3 regions of the Bacillus sp. 1A genome follow, and region 2 is predicted to be linked to each of the others. Evidence: a T-box and tRNA genes for the amino acid it is inferred to sense, from the RefSeq annotation. Region 2 holds a T-box; the other regions hold tRNA genes.
What was found. A T-box is a leader RNA that pairs with one kind of tRNA and senses whether it is charged. The one in region 2 lies ahead of thrS (threonine--tRNA ligase), so its partner is inferred to be a tRNA-Thr.
Positions count from the first base shown of each region.

Region 1: it has a tRNA-Thr gene. The T-box ahead of thrS (threonine--tRNA ligase) is inferred to sense a tRNA for this amino acid. The anticodon was not compared.
Region 3: it has a tRNA-Thr gene. The T-box ahead of thrS (threonine--tRNA ligase) is inferred to sense a tRNA for this amino acid. The anticodon was not compared.

Region 1 covers NZ_JBQYLZ010000001.1:6,042,347-6,049,532, forward strand. The annotation lists gene ACUN0F_RS30885 (RNA-guided endonuclease InsQ/TnpB family protein) at 1-66, opposite strand, end outside; gene ACUN0F_RS30890 (MerR family transcriptional regulator) at 63-326, opposite strand; tRNA gene ACUN0F_RS30895 (tRNA-Gly) at 561-634, opposite strand; gene ACUN0F_RS30900 (DsbA family protein) at 749-1,399, opposite strand; gene ACUN0F_RS30905 (transglycosylase domain-containing protein) at 1,588-2,364, opposite strand; partial or broken gene ACUN0F_RS30910 (NUDIX hydrolase) at 2,792-3,257, opposite strand; gene ACUN0F_RS30915 (YebC/PmpR family DNA-binding transcriptional regulator) at 3,406-4,125, opposite strand; gene ACUN0F_RS30920 (DUF3884 family protein) at 4,477-4,797, shown strand; tRNA gene ACUN0F_RS30925 (tRNA-Leu) at 5,010-5,091, opposite strand; tRNA gene ACUN0F_RS30930 (tRNA-Cys) at 5,101-5,171, opposite strand; tRNA gene ACUN0F_RS30935 (tRNA-Gly) at 5,186-5,260, opposite strand; tRNA gene ACUN0F_RS30940 (tRNA-Gln) at 5,266-5,340, opposite strand; tRNA gene ACUN0F_RS30945 (tRNA-His) at 5,404-5,479, opposite strand; tRNA gene ACUN0F_RS30950 (tRNA-Trp) at 5,499-5,572, opposite strand; tRNA gene ACUN0F_RS30955 (tRNA-Tyr) at 5,580-5,663, opposite strand; tRNA gene ACUN0F_RS30960 (tRNA-Thr) at 5,674-5,749, opposite strand; tRNA gene ACUN0F_RS30965 (tRNA-Phe) at 5,768-5,843, opposite strand; tRNA gene ACUN0F_RS30970 (tRNA-Asp) at 5,853-5,928, opposite strand; tRNA gene ACUN0F_RS30975 (tRNA-Met) at 5,932-6,008, opposite strand; tRNA gene ACUN0F_RS30980 (tRNA-Val) at 6,033-6,108, opposite strand; tRNA gene ACUN0F_RS30985 (tRNA-Glu) at 6,114-6,188, opposite strand; tRNA gene ACUN0F_RS30990 (tRNA-Ser) at 6,206-6,297, opposite strand; tRNA gene ACUN0F_RS30995 (tRNA-Asn) at 6,300-6,374, opposite strand; rRNA gene rrf (5S ribosomal RNA) at 6,383-6,498, opposite strand; rRNA gene ACUN0F_RS31005 (23S ribosomal RNA) at 6,600-7,186, opposite strand, start outside.
Region 2 covers NZ_JBQYLZ010000001.1:4,205,923-4,213,108, forward strand. The annotation lists gene ACUN0F_RS21530 (FtsX-like permease family protein) at 1-575, opposite strand, end outside; gene ACUN0F_RS21535 (ABC transporter ATP-binding protein) at 587-1,354, opposite strand; gene ACUN0F_RS21540 (DUF2975 domain-containing protein) at 1,745-2,227, shown strand; gene thrS (threonine--tRNA ligase) at 2,353-4,272, opposite strand; T-box leader at 4,317-4,539, opposite strand; T-box leader at 4,575-4,798, opposite strand; gene rluF (23S rRNA pseudouridine(2604) synthase RluF) at 4,924-5,631, opposite strand; gene ACUN0F_RS21555 (YdbC family protein) at 5,815-6,435, opposite strand; gene ACUN0F_RS21560 (hypothetical protein) at 6,628-7,002, opposite strand; gene ACUN0F_RS21565 (hypothetical protein) at 7,135-7,186, shown strand, end outside.
Region 3 covers NZ_JBQYLZ010000001.1:1,680,135-1,687,320, reverse strand. The annotation lists gene ACUN0F_RS08515 (S8 family serine peptidase) at 1-2,298, shown strand, start outside; gene ACUN0F_RS08510 (L-lactate dehydrogenase) at 2,815-3,759, opposite strand; partial or broken gene ACUN0F_RS08505 (IS4 family transposase) at 4,224-4,388, shown strand; tRNA gene ACUN0F_RS08500 (tRNA-Glu) at 4,500-4,571, opposite strand; tRNA gene ACUN0F_RS08495 (tRNA-Ser) at 4,577-4,667, opposite strand; tRNA gene ACUN0F_RS08490 (tRNA-Asn) at 4,674-4,748, opposite strand; tRNA gene ACUN0F_RS08485 (tRNA-Ile) at 4,756-4,832, opposite strand; tRNA gene ACUN0F_RS08480 (tRNA-Gly) at 4,843-4,913, opposite strand; tRNA gene ACUN0F_RS08475 (tRNA-Lys) at 4,927-5,002, opposite strand; tRNA gene ACUN0F_RS08470 (tRNA-Thr) at 5,013-5,088, opposite strand; tRNA gene ACUN0F_RS08465 (tRNA-Phe) at 5,103-5,178, opposite strand; tRNA gene ACUN0F_RS08460 (tRNA-Asp) at 5,193-5,268, opposite strand; tRNA gene ACUN0F_RS08455 (tRNA-Met) at 5,272-5,348, opposite strand; tRNA gene ACUN0F_RS08450 (tRNA-Ser) at 5,375-5,467, opposite strand; tRNA gene ACUN0F_RS08445 (tRNA-Ile) at 5,485-5,561, opposite strand; tRNA gene ACUN0F_RS08440 (tRNA-Met) at 5,566-5,642, opposite strand; tRNA gene ACUN0F_RS08435 (tRNA-Ala) at 5,663-5,735, opposite strand; tRNA gene ACUN0F_RS08430 (tRNA-Pro) at 5,750-5,823, opposite strand; tRNA gene ACUN0F_RS08425 (tRNA-Arg) at 5,834-5,907, opposite strand; tRNA gene ACUN0F_RS08420 (tRNA-Leu) at 5,911-5,999, opposite strand; tRNA gene ACUN0F_RS08415 (tRNA-Gly) at 6,016-6,090, opposite strand; tRNA gene ACUN0F_RS08410 (tRNA-Leu) at 6,120-6,200, opposite strand; tRNA gene ACUN0F_RS08405 (tRNA-His) at 6,224-6,299, opposite strand; tRNA gene ACUN0F_RS08400 (tRNA-Thr) at 6,310-6,385, opposite strand; tRNA gene ACUN0F_RS08395 (tRNA-Val) at 6,390-6,465, opposite strand; rRNA gene rrf (5S ribosomal RNA) at 6,470-6,585, opposite strand; rRNA gene ACUN0F_RS08385 (23S ribosomal RNA) at 6,687-7,186, opposite strand, start outside.

The DNA.
Region 1 (7,186 bases), 1.8 Mb from region 2:
AGTTTGACGGATTTTATTAATTTGTTCAGTTGTCGGTTTGATTTCTATTAAATATGTTCTTTTCATAAGTCTCCATCCTCCGACATTTTCTTTTTGTATTTTCTCAACCCATATATTCTACAGCTAAATACATGAATGATAGATATTAAATCCTGAACAAGTTCTTCTTGAATCCCCATATATTCCTTATACTGTTCTTCTGTATAGTATCTTCTTCCTTTTGGGTTTCGGTAAGCAGGTAAAACACCTTGATTGTCCCACCTTTGTAATGTCTTAACAGAGACATTAAGCATTTCTGAAAATTCTTTTGGTTTATATTGTTTCATAATTACTTTTTACTATATACGCACATTTTTGTTTACTGTTTCTTTCTCCTCAGATGAATTCACCCTTTATGTAACGTCTATATTAGTTAGCAATTCACTTTTGGAATACTATTCTTTACTTCTATTTTCGCATAAAATAATGTTTTCCAAACATTAAAAAACGCAATGCCTCGTTTATCTTAGAAACGAAACACTGCGTTGATCACAATTTATAGAAAAACATTTAATAAAATTTGGAGCGGGTGAAGAGAATCGAACTCTCGACCAGAGCTTGGAAGGCTCTTGTTTTACCACTAAACTACACCCGCAAATATGAAATACATATAAGATATTAGAATAACTTATGTAAAGTAGTATAGCATGTAAAAAAAACGGAAGCAAGAATTTTATCGAAAAAAGTCGAAAAAGTGATGAGTAGCTCATCACTTTTTCAATTCTTTATCAATCGCCTTCTTCATACTATCGAAATCAGGGTTTGCAAGATTTCCGTTGACATATACTGAAGGAGCACCTTGAACTTTTAATTTTTGAGCACGATCTGAATCTTTACGTACTTTTTCTTTCATTTCTTTACTGTGTAAATCTTTCTTAAATTGTTCTACATCAACTTTCGGAAGCTTCTCTTTCACAATGTTAAGAAGTAATTCTTCTGTAATCCATTCTTCCGTGTCTTTCTTTTGACTTTGATAAATCTCATCGTAGAAAATCCAGAATGAATCTTGATCTTGTTTATAAATTGCTTCACCAGCTGCTGCACCTAAATCAGAGTCTTTTCCGATAAATGGGAAGTTAATAAAGTATAACTGCACTTTACCTTTATCGATATACTCTTCTTTTAATCGTGGTAATACTGTTACATCCCAAGTACGACAAGCAGGACATTTGAAGTCTCCAAATTCAACTACCTTAACTGGGGCATCATCTTTCCCTAAAGATTGTTGTGTGGAATAAGCAAACATCTCATTCCCTTTATCTTTTTTGTCATTTATGATGCTATACGCTATTGTTCCGATTACAATCAATACTGCGATAGAAAAAACTACACCAAGAACCATGAGTTTATTTGATTTCATATACATTCCTCTTTAAATTCATATTCTGTATACAACATTGTACACAATACACATAATATCAACACTTATATATGTCACGCAATGAACACGCTCACATAAATTACAAAAACACAATATTTGTGACGATATTGTGTCACAATTTGTCACAATTTATTCAAAAAAAGGAAGCTCCTATGTAGGAACTTCCTTTAGCTTACTGCTTTTTCACGAGAACTATTTAACATCGACCGCTCTGTTTTTATATCATGACGAATTACTAATTTCTCACTAACTGCTTGCACATACTCATCATGATTGATATAGCCTTCTTTCTCCATTAATCTCAAAACGACATTTCGTCTCTCTACGGCCTTATCATAATTTTGTGCAGGTGAGTAATAAGCGGGTGCCTTTACTACAGCAGCCATCATTGCACTTTCAGCCAACGTTAATTGGCTCACCTTTTTACCGAAGTAAAGGTTTGCTGCTTTTTCAATTCCCCATGCTCCTTCTCCGTAATAAATATTACTTACATACAATTTTAAAATTTCATCCTTCGTAAATGTACGTTCAATTTTTTTCGTATAAAAAATTTCTTTCCACTTACGAGAAAATGTACGTTCATTCGTTAAAAAAGCATTTTTGGATAACTGCTGTGTAATTGTGCTTCCGCCTTGCACAACACCACCAGCCTTTATATTCTCAACAGACGCTCTGACAATCGCTATATAATCTAAACCATTATGATGATAAAACCTTTTATCTTCTGTCGCAATAAATGCATGTGTTAATGATTCTGGCACCTCTAACTTAGCCGGTACATGTAATTTACTAATATCACTTTGCTCGATCATTACATTTCCAATGAATAATAACGTACAACTTAACAATAATAATAAAATAATGGCTTTATAAAAGAATTTAGTCATTGGATTTAATGCAACTTTTTGATGATAGTTCACCCTAGATAATACTCGTTCTTTCATCTTGAACACCTCTTTTCCACACAGCGTATAACTCTTACTTTAAGAATACCTTGTTGTAAAAAAACATCCCATCGATTTCTCTTACACGTACCTTACATCATTGTAAGGTATAAAAAAGTATTGTATCACAGTCTTTTTTTATCTACTATTCATCTGAAATATTGAATATAGATTATGCTAAACCAATAGCAGAGTATACCTTAAGCCTATACTTCCCTATTAAAACACCCTATTTTCATTATATCATCTACAAATATATATATTTGTAAGTATCTAGTAATCTAAATGTATACAATATATCATACATTATACAGAACAAACGTTCTAAAAATCAACACTAACACTATTATTATTTTGACCTTTTTCTTAAACAGTATACAAAAAAGAGTAGTGATTTGATTGTATCTCAAACCGGCTACTCTTTTCTTTACAATCTACCTATTAAATTATATGGCTGCACTTCCCACGTTTCGTACGGAATACAATGTGTTGCTCTCATCGCATCAAGCGTTCTGGATTTCATATGAGGACGCGTTATATACTCATCTATGTTCTCTTCATTTAAAGCAACAAATTTAGCCTCTTGTATTTCTTCAGGTTGAATTTTTATTTCACCGCTCACATATGCGACTTTAAAAACAACAGATCAAATATGCATAGAAGCATTATAGTAAACACCTGTAACTCCAACCGGCTTCACAGTTAAACCCGTTTCCTCAAACATTTATTTCCCTACAAATTGCTTGATCGAGCGCTTCTCCTTCTTCCACCTGTCCTCCTGGCAACTCCCACGTATCCGATCGCCAATGTACTTTAGCTAATAACACTTCATCTTTTTCATTTGTTAAATAACCTGCTACAGCAACGATATGCTTTGGTGTTTTATGTTCCATATTAAGCCTCCTAGCAATAATGAATATTTCACATATCCCTATAAGCATATTCCCTATCTAAAACAAAATACCTTTACTAATTCATCCTCTTAATTAACTTCATGAAAAAAAGCCCCTATCCGTTAAATGAATAGGGGCTTCTATCGTATTATTCTCCTAAGTCTACGTTGTGGTAAACTTGTTGCACATCTTCTAAATCTTCTAATGCATCAACCATTTTTTCAAATTGTACTTGAGCATCTTCAGGAAGTTCTACATCACTTTGTGCAAGCATTGTTAATTCTGCAACTGTGAATTCTTCAACACCAGCATCTTTAAGTGCAGATTGTACGGAATGGAATTGATCAGGTTCAGCATACACGATAACAGAATCTTCTTCTTCTAGAATGTCACGTGCATCAACATCTGCTTCCATTAAAATTTCAAGAACTTCATCTGATGTTTTACCTTCAAGACCGATAACAGCTGTCGCATCAAACATGTAAGCTACAGAACCGTTTACACCCATGTTACCACTGTTTTTGCTAAATGCAGCTCGTACATCTGCTGCAGTACGGTTTACGTTATTTGTAAGTGTATCTACAATTACCATAGATCCGTTTGGTCCGAATCCTTCATAACGAAGCTCGTCATAATTTTCTTCTGAACCGCCTTTTGCCTTTTCAACTGCACGATCAATAATTGTTCTTGGCACGTTGTATGTTTTCGCACGTTCTAATACAACTCTAAGCGCTTGGTTTGATTCTGGATCTGGCTCGCCTTGTTTTGCTGCCACATAAATCTCACGTCCAAATTTCGCGTATATACGGCTTGTATTTGCATCTTTTGATGCTTTTTTTTCTTTAATATTATTCCATTTACGACCCATACTTTCCACTCTCTTTCCCGTTTTAAATCTACATAAAAATATTAATATGAAATATAATGTGTATTCAACACATTTTTAAAAGAAATATAAAAAGTTCATTTTTGATTCATATTACAGACATAATATAAATTACTATCATTTTGTTCTTTCGACAAGTTATATTATACATGAATTTCTACATTTATTACGAATTTTAGAAGCACATAGTATAATTTAACAAAAAAGACTCTAACAGAAATGTTAGAGTCTTTTTATATCGCTGATACATATTTCTATAATTTCCCTATAACTACTTTCTATCGTTATATAATAAAAACAGGAAAAAATTTGAAGAAAGATGGAAGGAGAATTATGACACATTCACATGAGAAAAAAGCACATGGTCTGAAAGGAATAGGAGAGCAGTTAAACCCAACTATCTATCAAGTGAGATTCATGAAATTAGATGAACCAATTCAATTTGAGTCGTTTCCTGAATTAAAGGAATTAGGAGATTGGTTGAGTACTTCAACGCACATGTGGGCGTGCCACTCAACTATGTACAAGTACAACAAAGAAGAGTTTGAAAAGAGGTTTTTAGAAATTACAAACTTAACCGTTGATAATGTACTAATATCTACTGGTGCTATCGGATTTAACTTCATGTCACCGGGGTGGAGAAATTCTCTCTAGAGTGCTCGAAGGGAATATTGTATATACAATATTTTGCTGGAATTTTATAGAATACCACACTTAAAAGGATAAAAATGAATGTTTGTTTTTATCCTTTTAATGTTTCGCAGTTTACTCACCGTACACTTTTTGTGCTTATTTTGTCATGTAATGAAAAGAAAACACAAAAAAACTCTATACTAATTGTATAGAGTTTTTTACGCCGTTCATGATACCGATGGTCGGGGTCGAACCGACACTCCCGAAGGAACACGATTTTGAGTCGTGCGCGTCTGCCAATTCCGCCACATCGGCACAAAAGAAAGGCGGCAACCGGATTTGAACCGGTGGTAAAGGTTTTGCAGACCTCTGCCTTACCACTTGGCTATGCCGCCATGTTAAATTTTATTGGAGCGGAAGACGGGATTCGAACCCGCGACCCCAACCTTGGCAAGGTTGTATTCTACCACTGAACTACTTCCGCAAAAATGGCTGGGCTAGCTGGATTCGAACCAGCGCATGACGGAGTCAAAGTCCGTTGCCTTACCGCTTGGCTATAGCCCATCGAATTCTTACTTAATTATATGTAAGTATCAATTAGATTATTTGTAATTTTAAAAATAAAAATGGGGCGACTGATGGGAATCGAACCCACGAATGCCGGAGCCACAATCCGGTGCGTTAACCACTTCGCCACAACCGCCATGTTGTGTAAATATATTTGGCAGGGGCAGTAGGAATCGAACCCACACTGGAGGTTTTGGAGACCTCAGTTCTACCTTTAAACTATGCCCCTATGTAAATGGTGGAGGGGGGCAGATTCGAACTGCCGAACCCGAAGGAGCGGATTTACAGTCCGCCGCGTTTAGCCACTTCGCTACCCCTCCGAAACTTACATGGTGCCGGCTAGAGGACTTGAACCCCCAACCTACTGATTACAAGTCAGTTGCTCTACCAATTGAGCTAAGCCGGCGTATATTATTAAGATAAATGGTGGCTCGGGACGGAATCGAACCGCCGACACGAGGATTTTCAGTCCTCTGCTCTACCGACTGAGCTACCGAGCCTTATTAAAATGGCGGTCCCGACCGGGGTCGAACCGGCGATCTCCTGCGTGACAGGCAGGCATGTTAACCACTACACCACGGGACCATTTGGTTGCGGGGACAGGATTTGAACCTGCGACCTTCGGGTTATGAGCCCGACGAGCTACCGTGCTGCTCCACCCCGCGATAATACTATTCATATAATTTATATGGTGGAGGATGACGGGATCGAACCGCCGACCCCCTGCTTGTAAGGCAGGTGCTCTCCCAGCTGAGCTAATCCTCCAAAAGTGGTGACCCGTACGGGATTCGAACCCGTGTTACCGCCGTGAAAGGGCGGTGTCTTAACCACTTGACCAACGGGCCAAATATGATAAATCCTATGGCGGAGAGCAAGGGATTCGAACCCTTGATACGCTTGTGACGTATACACGATTTCCAATCGTGCTCCTTCGGCCAACTCGGACAGCTCTCCAATGGCTCCGCAGGTAGGAATCGAACCTACGACCGATCGGTTAACAGCCGATAGCTCTACCGCTGAGCTACTGCGGAATAATATTGCCTGGCAACGTCCTACTCTCACAGGGACAAGGTCCCAACTACCATCGGCGCTAGAGAGCTTAACTTCCGTGTTCGGTATGGGAACGGGTGTGACCTCTCTGCCATCATTACCAGACATTATTCTTTTGAGACAATCATTATTATAACTTATTTACTTTAAAAGTCAACAAGTTTTTTTATGTTCTCTCAAAACTAGATAACATTGCTACATATTATATGGTTAAGTCCTCGATCTATTAGTATTCGTCAGCTCCACATGTCACCATGCTTCCACCTCGAACCTATCAACCTGATCATCTTTCAGGGATCTTACTAGCTTACGCTATGGGAAATCTCATCTTGAGGGGGGCTTCATGCTTAGATGCTTTCAGCACTTATCCCTTCCGCACATAGCTACCCAGCTATGCCCTTGGCAGAACAACTGGTACACCAGCGGTGCGTCCATCCCGGTCCTCTCGTACTAAGGACAGCTCCTCTCAAATTTCCTACGCCCACGACGGATAGGGACCGAACTGTCTCACGACGTTCTGAACCCAGCTCGCGTACCGCTTTAATGGGCGAACAGCCCAACCCTTGGGACCGACTACAGCCCCAGGATGCGATGAGCCGACATCGAGGTGCCAAACCTCCCCGTCGATGTGGACTCTTGGGGGAGATAAGCCTGTTATCCCCGGGGTAGCTTTTATCCGTTGAGCGATGGCCCTTCCATGCGGAACCACCGGATCACTAAGCCCGACTTTCGTCCCTGCTCGACTTGTAGGTCTCGCAGTCAAGCTCCCTTATGCCTTTGCACTCTACGAATG
Region 2 (7,186 bases):
TCCAGTGTTTCATCTTCACGAATTAACTCCAATTCTGTTTTACGTAATAACCGGATGCTATTCATTAAACCAGTAATAAAAAATAGTATTAAGAAGAAAATAGCTGTAACTAAGATTGCTGGTGTATATACAGATGAATAACTACCTTTCGCTGAAATTTCCATACCATTCATTAAAAAGTTTCCTGCTACACTCGCAAGCAACATCCCTACTAAGATCCCGATAATAATACTGACAATCCCCATACCGAATGTTTCAATAAATAATAACTGTGCTACTTTTTTCTTTTTCGCACCGAGCATCATGTACATACCGAGTTCTTTTCTTCTTAATGTGAGTAAGAAAGAATTGGCATATATAATATAAAATACAGTAATGAACGATAATAGTATGGCACCTACCCAGAATACGAGTCTAATACTACTAATAAGACTATTATCTTTCGTAAATTCACTATTCATAGCCATCGTTTGGAACATGTAGAAAATACTAATACTAATAACGAGACCAATAAGTAAAACCATATAATCTTTTAACATCTTTTTCATACTATGACGTGATAATTTGAATAACATAGTCTCGCCCCCTACTTAGACTCAGCAGCTGAGCCCATATGAGCGAGCACACCTAAAATGTCTTGATAGAAATTTTCTCGTGTTCCTTGACGCTTTAACTCTTTATAAAGAAGACCGTCTTGAATAAATAAAATACGCTCACAATAACTCGCACTAAACGCATCGTGTGTAACCATCAAAATACTTACATTGTGATTTTCATGTAAATCTTGCATCGCTTCTAATAAGCTTTTTGCATTTTTACTATCAAGCGCACCAGTCGGTTCATCTGCTAATACGATTGCTGGATTATGTACTAAAGCTCGTGCTGCCGCCGTTCTTTGCTTTTGTCCACCAGAAACAGCAGTTGGATATTTCGTTAAAATTTCAGTAATCCCTAATTTCTTTGCAACCTCATTTACCTTCCCCGTAATCTCACTTGAAGGTACGCCTTGCAGAGAAAGTGGTAAAGCGATATTTTCATAAATTGATAAGTTTTCAAGTAAGTTAAAATCTTGAAAAATGAATCCTAATTTTTGAGATCGAAAATCAGATAATGCATTCCCCTTCATAGAAGTAATATTTGTACCAGCTATTGTCACACTGCCACCCGTTGCTTGATCCAATGTACTAATCACATTAAGTAGTGTCGTTTTGCCAGATCCAGAAGGACCCATAATCCCGACGAATTCTCCTTCTTTAATACTTAATGACACGCCTCTTAACGCTTTTGACTGATTCTCATTTCTTTTCCCATACGTTTTTTCTACACTTTCTACAGTAACTACATTTGTTGACATCTCTTTCACTCCATCCCTTTTGTATAAAATTAATTTCTCACATATTTCTTATCTTTTTCTCATGTAAATCCTTAATAATTTTTAAATTTTTCAATCAGAAAGGATTACACGAGTTACGTAAACCTTTTTCCTATTCCATATTCTCACTTTTCTAAAACTCGTTCCTTCGATTTCGCTTACATTTACCTTACATTTTTGTAAGGTGAAAAATATTACAGACCATTTCATAAGGTGGATTCATTTGTAATGAGCAAGTTTTTTATTTTTATCAAAATTAATAGGATACATAAATAACAATAATAATAAGTTAAAAAAACAATATAATTTTATTTTAAAACGATAAATCATATGATAAAATCATGTTGTCATTAAATAAACGAGGTGCTTTTTATGAAACAAGTTACAACACTCTTTTTAAAACTAGCTATTGTTTTTATAGGTATAGTAGTACTTGCATTGTGCATATTTTTAGTTCCTAAAATCGGGAATTTCGCTGGAGAATTGTATCCAGCTATTGCTTATATGAAATCTCTCGTTTTAATCGATATGTACGTAGCGACGATACCTTTTTACTTCGCTCTGTATCAAGTTTTTAAACTTTTAAGTTATATTGATAAGAACAAAGCGTTCTCGGTATTATCAGTAAAGGCTTTAAAAAATATAAAATACTGTGCCCTCACTATCGGTACCATATACATACTAGGTATGCCACTTTACTATCTTATGGCAAAAAAAATTGATCCTCCAAGTTTTATACCAATTGGATTGATCATTATTTTCTCCTCTATCGTGATTGCTGTTTTTGCTGCAGTTCTCCAAAAGCTCTTACAAGAAGCCATTAATATAAAATCAGAAAATGATTTAACGGTATGAAGTGAAGTATATGGCAATAAATGATGAAGGGATAGCGATTAAGCTATCCCTTCATCATTTATTATGGTTCTTTAATGAGTTTAAATTCAGTAATACATGTTAATGGTGTATTTTATTATCAATCTCTATTTCTTATTTTTTATTTCCTCTTTTATACTCTCCACAAACCCATTTAGTTCAATAACTTCTGACTGGTCTTCACCGTATTTACGTACATTTACAGATCCGTTCTCCATTTCCTTATCCCCAATAACAAGAACATAAGGAACTTTTTGCATTTGTGCTTCTCTTATTTTATATCCTAACTTTTCATCTCGTACATCTCTTTCCACACGAATGCCAGCTTGTGCTAATTTATCCGCAATCTCATCTGCGTATTGTACATGGACTGCATTCGAAACTGGAATGACCTTCACTTGAACCGGTGCCACCCATGCCGGGAACGAGCCTCCAAAGTGCTCAATTAATATCGCTAAGAAACGGTCTAACGATCCTAAAACTGCTCTGTGAATGACAACTGGTCTTCTCTTTTCATTCTTCTCATCTATATAATTTAAATCAAACTTCTCTGGCATTTGGAAATCTAGTTGGATTGTCCCGCACTGATGACTTCTATTTAAAGCGTCTTTAATATGGAAGTCGATTTTCGGTCCATAAAATGCACCGTCACCTTCATTTAGTCTATATTTATAATTCAATGAATGTAATACATTTTCTAATGCCTCTTCTGCTTGCTCCCACAACTTATCATCACCCATTGAATCTTCTGGACGAGTAGAAAGCTCTACTTCATATTCGAATCCAAAAGTTTTATAAACGTAATCAATTTGCGCCATTACAGATTTAATTTCATCTTCAATTTGTTCTGGAGTTACAAATAAATGAGCATCATCTTGGCAGAAAGTACGTACTCTTAATAATCCATTTAATGCCCCGCTAAATTCGTGTCGGTGTACTTGACCGAACTCACACATACGAATTGGCAATTCGCGATAAGAGTGTAATTTATTTTTGAACATTAACATATGTCCTGGGCAGTTCATTGGTTTTAATGCGAAACTTTTATTGTCTACTTCAGAGAAATACATGTTGTCTTTGTAATGTCCCCAGTGTCCTGATTTCTCCCATAATTCTTGGTTCATCATAAACGGAGTACGTACTTCTTGATACTTATACTCTTTTTGAATTTCTCTTAAAAATGCTTCTAATTCATTACGAATAATTTGTCCTTTCGGTAAATAAAATGGCATTCCCGGAGCCTCTTCAGAAAACATAAATAACTCCAGCTCACTACCTAATTTACGATGATTTCTTTTTGCTGCTTCTTCAACGAAATGTAAATAATCTTCTAATTCTTTTTGAGAAGAGAACGCAACACCATATATACGCTGAAGCACTTGATTGTTACTATCACCTCGCCAATATGCACCAGAAACGTGAGTTAATTGGAATGCTTTCAAATAGCCTGTTGACGGTAAATGAGGTCCTCTACATAAGTCTACAAATTCACCTTGTTTATATAGTGTTACACTTTCCCCACTAGGAATTGCTTCTAACAATTCTAATTTCAGGTGATCATTCATTTCTTGAAACAGTTTTTTTGCCTCTTCTCGTGAAACCTCAACTCGCTCTATTTTTATATTTTCATTTATAATTTTTTTCATTTCTTTTTCGATTTCCGGTAAATCTTCTACGTTTACACTACTCGGAAGATCCATATCATAATAAAATCCATTTTCAATAACAGGTCCTACACCAAGGTTTACATTACCATGCATTCTCTTTACAGCTTGCGCTAAAATATGTGCCGCAGAGTGTCTTGCAATTTCTACCCCTTCATTTGAATCTATAGTAACGATTTCTACTTCCGCATTTCCTTCAATATTTCGGCGTAAATCATATAACTGATCATTTACTTTCCCTGCGACTGCTTTCTTTTTTAAACGACTGCTAATGGATCCCGCAATTTCTTCTAAAGTAATTCCTTTTACAAATTCTTTAACGCTTCCATCCGGAAATTTCATTTCAATCATCTGTTCTTTCATTTTTCATCTCTCCATTTCATAATAAAAAGCACACTCATCCCTAAAATAGGGACGAGCGTGCTTTTACCCGTGGTTCCACCCAGATTCCCATTGTAAATATACAATGGCTTCTTTTACGGTAACGTCGTTTACACGGCACTAGATACTTAATTTCCCCAGTGCAGCTCTAAGGTGGTAAGTTATTTTTCTGCGTTAGGAAGTTCTCAGCTTTCCTTCCTTCTCTGTATAACCGGATAAAATAACTCGTGTCCTTTTCTTCGCTTATTATGAAATTGAATACAAAAAAGCATATTCATCCCTAAAATAGGGACGAATATGCTTATATCCGTGGTTCCACCCAGATTCCCATCACAAAAAACATAATGGCTTCTTTTGCGATAACGTCGCTTACACGGCACTAGATACTTAGTTTCCCCAGTGCAGCTCTAAGGTGGTAAGTTATTTTTCTGCGTTAGGAAGTTCTCAGCTTTCCTTCCTTCTCTGTATAACCGGATAAAATAACTCGTGTCCTTTTCTTTGCTTTTAAAAGTACATCCATTAATTGTTATTTACTATATCTTATTCATTTTATTTTTGCAAGTGTTTAAAAATGATTTTTTATTAAATAAAAAAAGAAACCAAAAATAGATTTTTGGTTTCCTCTTCTCAATTTTACCAATCTTGTGGTTCGTAATTTAAGTCTGAAAATAGACGTCGTTTCTCTTTCTTCGATAAATCTCTCCACTGTCCAACAGGTAAATTATTTAATTCTATATTCATAATTCTTGTACGCTTTAAAGTGTATACTTGATAACCTAAAGCCTCACACATACGACGAATTTGACGATTCAATCCTTGAGTTAAAATAATTTGGAATTCATATTTTGATAACTGTGTTACCTCACAAGGAAGCGTTTTCGTTCCTAAAATTTTCACACCAGCTGCCATTTTCTCTAGAAAATCAGGTGTAATTGGCTTATCTACTGAAACGATATATTCTTTTTCATGTTTGTTTTCAGCACGTAAAATTTCATTTACAATATCACCATCATTCGTTAATAAAATTAAACCGTCTGAGTCTTTATCAAGACGTCCAATGTGACTAATTCGTAATGGATGATTCACTAAATCGATAATATTACCTTTTACAGCTTTTTCACTCGTACATGTAATACCTACTGGTTTATTTAAAGCGATATATACGTGATCTCGAGCAATACGAAGTTGCTCTCCATTTACACGTACATCATCACCTGGATTTACTTGGTCACCAATTTTTGCAACCTTACCGTTAATAATTACTCTTCTCTCATTAATTAGTTTATCTGCTCCACGTCGAGACGCTTTTCCAGCTTCACTAATAAATTTATTGATACGCAAATTAGGCACATCCTTTTCAAAAAAATTCAAGCTCACACTGCTTCTACCGTACAATACAAAAGGGTAAGCCTTCTATTATAACTTAAATATATTAACATGAAAGGGTATATAACGTCTTCTATTAATTACTCGTTTATAAGAAAATATCTTTATTATACATTCATTTATGCACGTTTTGTACACTTAATATACAAGCCACTCTTCCTTACATATAGCTTGTTTACCTCTTATATCTTTTAAATCCTCATGAATATTAGCTAGTTTATACAACTCTGGGAAAATCTCTTCTACATAATTTTGATGCGCCATTTCATCTTTCCAATAAGTTAACTCTATGTAACAATTTTCATTTTTTAAAGACTTCCCAACAACTCCACCTAACATCCCTTTTGCATTTTCCATCCCTTTATTCCAAATTGTTTCTTGTTTATGTAAAAACTGCTTTTCTCTCTGTTGTTTTACATCACAAATTGCAACTCTTACAAATGACCCATCTGTAACAACGTCTTTCAAAGGCATATCAGTTATATCATACAACGTTTGAAACAATTCAATTTCACATGAAAGAAACGTATCCTCTTGATTACTATTTAAATAAATGGTATCGTGTGCACTATTCATAAATGATTGATACGCACTTCTATCTTCCCATAAAGTAAATACACATGCCTCATCCTCATACCATCCACCAAATTGCCCATGAAATCCATCTAGATGCTGTATAGCTTGCCATTTTTCTTGTGCTTTTGAAAATAACTCTTTTTTCTCTTCTTCCACTTTACAGTAGATTGTTTTTAGTAACATTTTTAACTCCCCCTTAGGATATAATTTATCTTCCACTTATATTTTTAGTTTACATAATGTTTTTATGATCTCTTCAGCACTCTTTATGTGCATAGAGAACTAATCATATTTATCACTACATCTATCAAACCATCTATCTGATTTTATTTCAAATAATTCAGAATCAAAAGAAAAGATGTAACTCTTAACGAATTACAACTTTAGCTTATCTCTCTTATTCATCTTTTGCTCAAATAAATAATACGTAATTTCTCCCGGATAATGTAATACAGTTACCTTCCGCTCCCCTTTTTTAAAACTAACAGTATGTCCGTTTCCCCCTAAGTTCTCCCATCCACTAGCCTTTGTAATAGGCATTACACTTATATATTTATACTCCTCTTCCTTATCATCGTTAATATGAATTGCTGACATTGGTACTGGAAAATCTTCAATTTTAGATTCTTTGTCTACATATATAAGTGTAAATAAACCAACTAATAACACAACCGTTGAAATATTTGAAACTAGTTTTCTTCTATTCATTTTCACTAAAAACCCTCTTTTCTCACATATTACTTTCATTATTTTACTAATCTTGATTATTTGTGTATGTAAAAAATATAATTAAAATTAATTCCAGACTATATTCTCTATTATTAACAATATTATTGTTATATATTATAATTATAAGATACTTATTTTTGGAGGTATTACCCATTGAAGAACTTATTTTTTAATAAATGGACAATTGTTATTTCTATTTTTATTA
Region 3 (7,186 bases), 2.5 Mb from region 2:
AAAGCGTCTCTTATGAACACAGCTGACGATTTAAAAGAAAAGTATTCCGTATATGAAGTTGGAGCTGGACGAGTAGATGCTTATAACTCTGTTCACACAGAAACCAGTTTTAAAGTGTTAGATACGACAAAAACAATTGTCAATGATGAAGTGATTGAAGTACCAGAAGAAACTGGATCCATTGCATTCGGTAAATACTATCAAAAAGACGGGGAATCAATTGAACAAAAACGAAAAATTAAAATTGAAAACCGCAATAAACAAGAGAAGAAAGAATTTAAAACAGAAATTTCTTATACACCAGCTTCTTCTGCTATTAACGACGCTACCGCAAACGGTGTAAAAATTTCTACTTCTGAAACAATTACGATTGATGCTGGTAAATCTGATGAAATTGAAGCAAAAATTAATATTCCTGCTGGTGCAAAGCAAGGTCGATATGAAGGATATATTCATATTACAAACACGAAAAATAAAGAAGAAACGTATCAAATTCCGTTCTCTATTCGTGTGTCAGAGCCTGGTATTGAAAATGCACTATTATCAAGAAAATCAATCTCAACTGATACATCTACATTCAATCCCTACCGTGAATCATATGTTCACGGGGCGTTCCAATTAAATAGCGAACTTGAAACGTTAGATCTTATCGTGAAAGATTCGAAAACAAATAAAGCTCTCGGTTTCCTTGGAACGTTAAACACGAGTGGACTACAAACGGATGTGTACTACTACTTAGATTCATTCTTTAACGGAAAAGTGTATCCTTTCACAAATGATCCAGCAAAACCAATTGGTGATGAGAAAATCGACTTACCTGAAGGAGATTACACAATTGAATTTGTTGGCTACGATAAAGCCGGGAAGGCACGTGTGAAAGGCGATTACGTCGTAATTGATAATACACCACCAGAAGTGAAATTAACTGGATTACAGCCTGGTATTTATGAATTAAATGAAGAAAACTATACAGTAGAAGACGGTAAAAAAGCACTATGGATTAAAGGAAATGTATATGATTCTAACGTTGACTACTTAAGAGGAAAAGGATTAAACATTACGCAAGAAGCGAACGGCGTTATGTACTATGACTATTCTCCATACTTGCACAAGTTTTTACCTATTACTGAAAATGGTGACTTTAAAGTTGGTATTACACCTGATTCCTTTAAAACTGAAGGTCCAATGAACACAGGCGTATATATTTTCGATTATGCAACTGCAGGTCCTGACTATCCAAGCGGTGTAAATAACTATTGGTTTATTCCGCAAGGTGCTCAATATGCGAAAGCTAGTTATGATAAAAAAGAATTATATAAAGATGATGAGTTCACTGTGACACTAAACGCCAAACATGTGAAACAATTTGTATCTGGAGAATTTAACGTAAAATTCCTAGAGAAGAACTTCAAATTTGCAAATGCGAAATTGAATCCTGCTTTTGAAAAACTCCTTTCTGAAAAAGGGGTAACCGCAAAAGTGAATGAACCGAAACTAGAAGAAGGTTCTGTTACAGTAGGCGGAGCTATCGATGATAAAAACTTCGCCGGATTAGATGGTGACTTCCCGTTCATTGATATAACTTTCAAGGTAGAAAATGATGAGTTTTATGAAGCAAATGCTCAATTAGATTTACCAGTGTTCGTTTACTGGAAACAAGGTGAATCAGAGCCAAACAGAATGCGTGTACTTCAAGATCAAACATTCTCAGTTATGTCTTTAAACTCAAAAGTAGAAGGAAATATTAAACCTGGTGCATTCTTAAATGAACGTGGATATTTAGATGAGAAATTCGATTATACAAAGCTTGGTGTAAAAGTATATGCAACGGATTCTTACCGTCATAAGTTTGAAGGCTCACTTGATAAATACGGTTACTTCAAATTGAATGGACTTCCTGTTAATACACGTGATTATAACTTATACGTGGAGGTTCCAGGACATTTAACAAGCCGACTAACTACAAAACTAGGTACTGAAAAAGATGGTAAGCTGCTTGGTCAATATTATTATGCACGACCTGACGAAAATCTTGCTGGCGATGTAAATGCTGATAAAGTAATTGATATAAAAGATGCTGAAATTATCGCTAGCAACTATGGTAAAAAAGGACTATCTGTGAAAGACGGCGACCTTAACAAAGATGGCATTGTCGATGAAAAAGATATTCGTTTCGTTGAAAAGAACTTCTTGAAAAAAGGTCCAGATGCATCTAAATCACAAATACCTGTTGAAAAATCAAAAAGCGGTACACTGGCAGATATTTTAAAGAAATTAGGATTAACACCTAAAAAATAATAATAAAGAGCACTCTATATAAAGTAGAGTGCTCTTTTCTATAAACGACCCTTATCCAGCAAAAGGGGTATATTGGGGATATACAAGGGAAACCGGAAAAGGAATTTATAGTGAACTACTCGCCACTTAGCAAAGCTTGAAGTGGTAGCTTCTCAGTTCCACGACGAAAGTAACCTTTCGTCTCCCTGAGCGTTACTTCGGGGCGTTCCACCCCTAGATGTCCAACGATTGGACGCTCTCTTTATACGGTTGATATTTTACGCAGGAACCGAATGGCTTGGTTTTCGCACGCTATTTTCTTCCTGCAACCTTCTATATCAAGTTATCAAAGAACTTCATATAGCTAGTTTATCAAAAGTTTTTGGCTATGCCAAACCGAAATTCATCTCCCACCTATCACTGGGCTATCGCCCTTCATGCGCCTCTGGAAAGAGAATTCTTTCGGTAAATCCTTTAAATTATATAAAAACTCAGAGGTAGGAAGCAGTTTCCCGCCTCTGAATTATTTAGCAATTATTATAGTACTGGTGCCATTGTTTCTTTTAATACTTTTACAGAATGAGCGAATTTCGCTTTTTCATCTTCATTTAGCTCAAGTTCTACGATTTCACGTACACCTTCGCGGTTAATAACAGCTGGAACACCTACGAAAGCATCTTTCTCACCGTATTGTCCTTCAAGGTATGCAGATACAGTTAATACACTGTTCTCGTTGCTTAAGATTGCTTTAGTTACACGAAGTAGTGACATACCGATTCCGTAGTAAGTTGCACCTTTACGCTCGATGATATGGTAAGCTGCATCACGTACGTTTTCGAAGATTTTGTCTAAGTCTTCTTGTTTGTACTGTTCATTGTTAGCTAAGATTGTTTCTAGTTTTTGTACACCGATAGTAGCGTGGCTCCATACTGGAAGTTCAGTGTCACCGTGTTCACCAACGATGTAAGCATGAACGTTACGTGGATCTACATCTAAGTAGTCACCTAACATGTAACGGAAACGAGCAGAGTCTAAAGTAGTACCAGAACCGATTACGCGCTCTTTTGGTAAACCAGATTCTTTCCAAGTTACGTAAGTTAAAATATCAACTGGGTTAGTTGCGATTAAGAAGATTCCATCGAATCCGCTATCCATAATACCGCGAACGATTTGTTTAAAGATTTTTGTGTTTTTCTCAACTAAATCTAAACGAGTTTCACCTGGCTTTTGTGGTAATCCAGCAGTGATAACAACTAGATCTGCATCTTTACAATCTGCATAGCTACCGCTCCAAACTTTTGTTGGTGATGGAGAGAATGGTACCGCATGGCTTAAGTCCATTGCTTCCCCTTCTGCTTTTGCTTCATTAACATCTACTAATACGAATTCTTCAGCTACACCTTGGTTGATCATTGAGTAAGCGTAACTACAACCTACAGCTCCTGTTCCTACTAATACTACACGATTGATACCTTTTTTCATGGTAATTTCCCCTCTCTATTGTTCACATATATTTTTTTATGATTGTTTAAGTAATTAATTAAAATACTAATTTAATGTTGTTTAACTTCTTTACATTCATATTGTAGCACGTATTATTGTGAATTACTTCACAAATTATGACCTATTTGTGAACTTTTTCACATAGAGTGTAAAGTTGATGGAATAGGTGTGGAATCCATTTCAATGGAGGCGTTTTCTTTAGATTGTGAAAGGGATTTTCTTACGTTTTTGTCGGTAAGTGAAATTATATCGGCGATTATTTTCATATATCAACGATTTTTAGAATATATCTACCGTAACTCAAAATATATCAACGATTCGACAAGGAATATCGACTTACCGACAAAACTCGACAATAATGACAACATAAAAAAAGCTGTCTCCAGTAGATCACCCCTATTGAGAGACAGCTTCTTCTATATATTATTTATTTTCCACAGTAGCTCCCGGATGTATTTTCATCGGTTTCTCCAAGTGTAGGAGGCTACAGCCATACAGCTGGGGTAAAAGTTCAACTTGAGTATCATTTGTTAGATAGATAGTTCCTTCATATTCATACAGGTCCAAATAAACAACATGATTGTATTTACGGCTCTCTATGTACCCCACTGCAACAGCGAATACTTCATATTTCTTCTATTGCATAAAAAAGCAGACTATCAAAAGTCCACTTTTACACAACAAAAAAGAGATAGCAGATTATGCTATCTCTTTTAGTATGACCCGTACGGGATTCGAACCCGTGTTACCGCCGTGAAAGGGCGGTGTCTTAACCACTTGACCAACGGGCCAATTCTGGCAGAGAAGAAGGGATTCGAACCCTCGCACCGCGTTCGCGATCTACTCCCTTAGCAGGGGAGCCCCTTGAGCCACTTGGGTACTTCTCTATAATATGGCTCCGCAGGTAGGACTCGAACCTACGACCGATCGGTTAACAGCCGATAGCTCTACCACTGAGCTACTGCGGAATAATTATGGTGGGCCTAAATGGACTCGAACCATCGACCTCACGCTTATCAGGCGTGCGCTCTAACCAGCTGAGCTATAGGCCCATAATTGAAAAGCGGGTGAAGAGAATCGAACTCTCGACCAGAGCTTGGAAGGCTCTTGTTTTACCACTAAACTACACCCGCATTAAATTGTAAATGGTGAGCCATGAAGGATTCGAACCTTCGACCCTCTGATTAAAAGTCAGATGCTCTACCAACTGAGCTAATGGCTCATTTTGAAAGTGGTGCCGACTAGAGGACTTGAACCCCCAACCTACTGATTACAAGTCAGTTGCTCTACCAGTTGAGCTAAGTCGGCTTGCGACTTCAAAATGGTGGCTCGGGACGGAATCGAACCGCCGACACGAGGATTTTCAGTCCTCTGCTCTACCGACTGAGCTACCGAGCCTTTATGTAAAAAAATGGCGGTCCCGACCGGGGTCGAACCGGCGATCTCCTGCGTGACAGGCAGGCATGTTAACCACTACACCACGGGACCATTTGGTTGCGGGGACAGGATTTGAACCTGCGACCTTCGGGTTATGAGCCCGACGAGCTACCGTGCTGCTCCACCCCGCGATGATAAAATATTAATTTAGAAAAAATGGAGGAGGTAGAGGGATTCGAACCCCCGCGCGACTCTCGCCGCCTGTCGGTTTTCAAGACCGATCCCTTCAGCCGAACTTGGGTATACCTCCGAGATATAAAGCTTTAGTGGTGGACCTTGTAGGACTCGAACCTACGACCGGACGGTTATGAGCCGTCTGCTCTAACCAGCTGAGCTAAAGGTCCTTTATGGTAGCGGCGGAGGGGATCGAACCCCCGACCTCACGGGTATGAACCGTACGCTCTAGCCAGCTGAGCTACACCGCCATAAAAGATATTAAAATAAGTGGAGCCTAGCGGGATCGAACCGCTGACCTCCTGCGTGCAAGGCAGGCGCTCTCCCAGCTGAGCTAAGGCCCCATGTTTTTGGAAAATCGGGAAGACAGGATTTGAACCTGCGACCCCCTGGTCCCAAACCAGGTGCTCTACCAAGCTGAGCCACTTCCCGTTAATAAAAGCGCGCCCGAGAGGAGTCGAACCCCTAACCTCTTGATCCGTAGTCAAACGCTCTATCCAATTGAGCTACGGGCGCATATGGTGCCGAGGGCGGGGGTCGAACCCGCACGGTGGTCACCCACCGCAGGATTTTAAGTCCTGTGCGTCTGCCTGTTCCGCCACCCCGGCATGTCATATTGAAAATTGGAGCGGAAGACGGGATTCGAACCCGCGACCCCAACCTTGGCAAGGTTGTATTCTACCACTGAACTACTTCCGCAAGACATGTATGAGTTATTTTATTAAAAGTGCGGGTGAAGGGAGTCGAACCCCCACGCCAAAGGCGCTAGATCCTAAGTCTAGTGCGTCTGCCAATTCCGCCACACCCGCATATTAATTATTCAAAGAAAAAATGGGGCGACTGATGGGAATCGAACCCACGAATGCCGGAGCCACAATCCGGTGCGTTAACCACTTCGCCACAACCGCCATGATTTTCTGGTGCCGACTAGAGGACTTGAACCCCCAACCTACTGATTACAAGTCAGTTGCTCTACCAATTGAGCTAAGTCGGCTAAATGGTGGAGGATGACGGGATCGAACCGCCGACCCCCTGCTTGTAAGGCAGGTGCTCTCCCAGCTGAGCTAATCCTCCATTTGCCTGGCAACGTCCTACTCTCACAGGGACAAGGTCCCAACTACCATCGGCGCTAGAGAGCTTAACTTCCGTGTTCGGTATGGGAACGGGTGTGACCTCTCTGCCATTATTACCAGACTGTATTCATTTAAGACAAGAATCATTGTAACTTATTTGACTTTTAAAGTCAACAAGTTTTTTATATTCTTTCAAAACTAGATAACATTGCTTCATATTATATGGTTAAGTCCTCGATCTATTAGTATTCGTCAGCTCCACATGTCACCATGCTTCCACCTCGAACCTATCAACCTGATCATCTTTCAGGGATCTTACTAGCTTACGCTATGGGAAATCTCATCTTGAGGGGGGCTTCATGCTTAGATGCTTTCAGCACTTATCCCTTCCGCACATAGCTACCCAGCTATGCCCTTGGCAGAACAACTGGTACACCAGCGGTGCGTCCATCCCGGTCCTCTCGTACTAAGGACAGCTCCTCTCAAATTTCCTACGCCCACGACGGATAGGGACCGAACTGTCTCACGACGTTCTGAACCCAGCTCGCGTACCGCTTTAATGGGCGAACAGCCCAACCCTTGGGACCGACTACAGCCCCAGGATGCGATGAGCCGACATCGAGGTGCCAAACCTCCCCGTCGATGTGGACTCTTGGGGGAGATAAGCCTGTTATCCCCGGGGTAGCTTTTATCCGTTGAGCGATGGCCCTTCCATGCGGAAC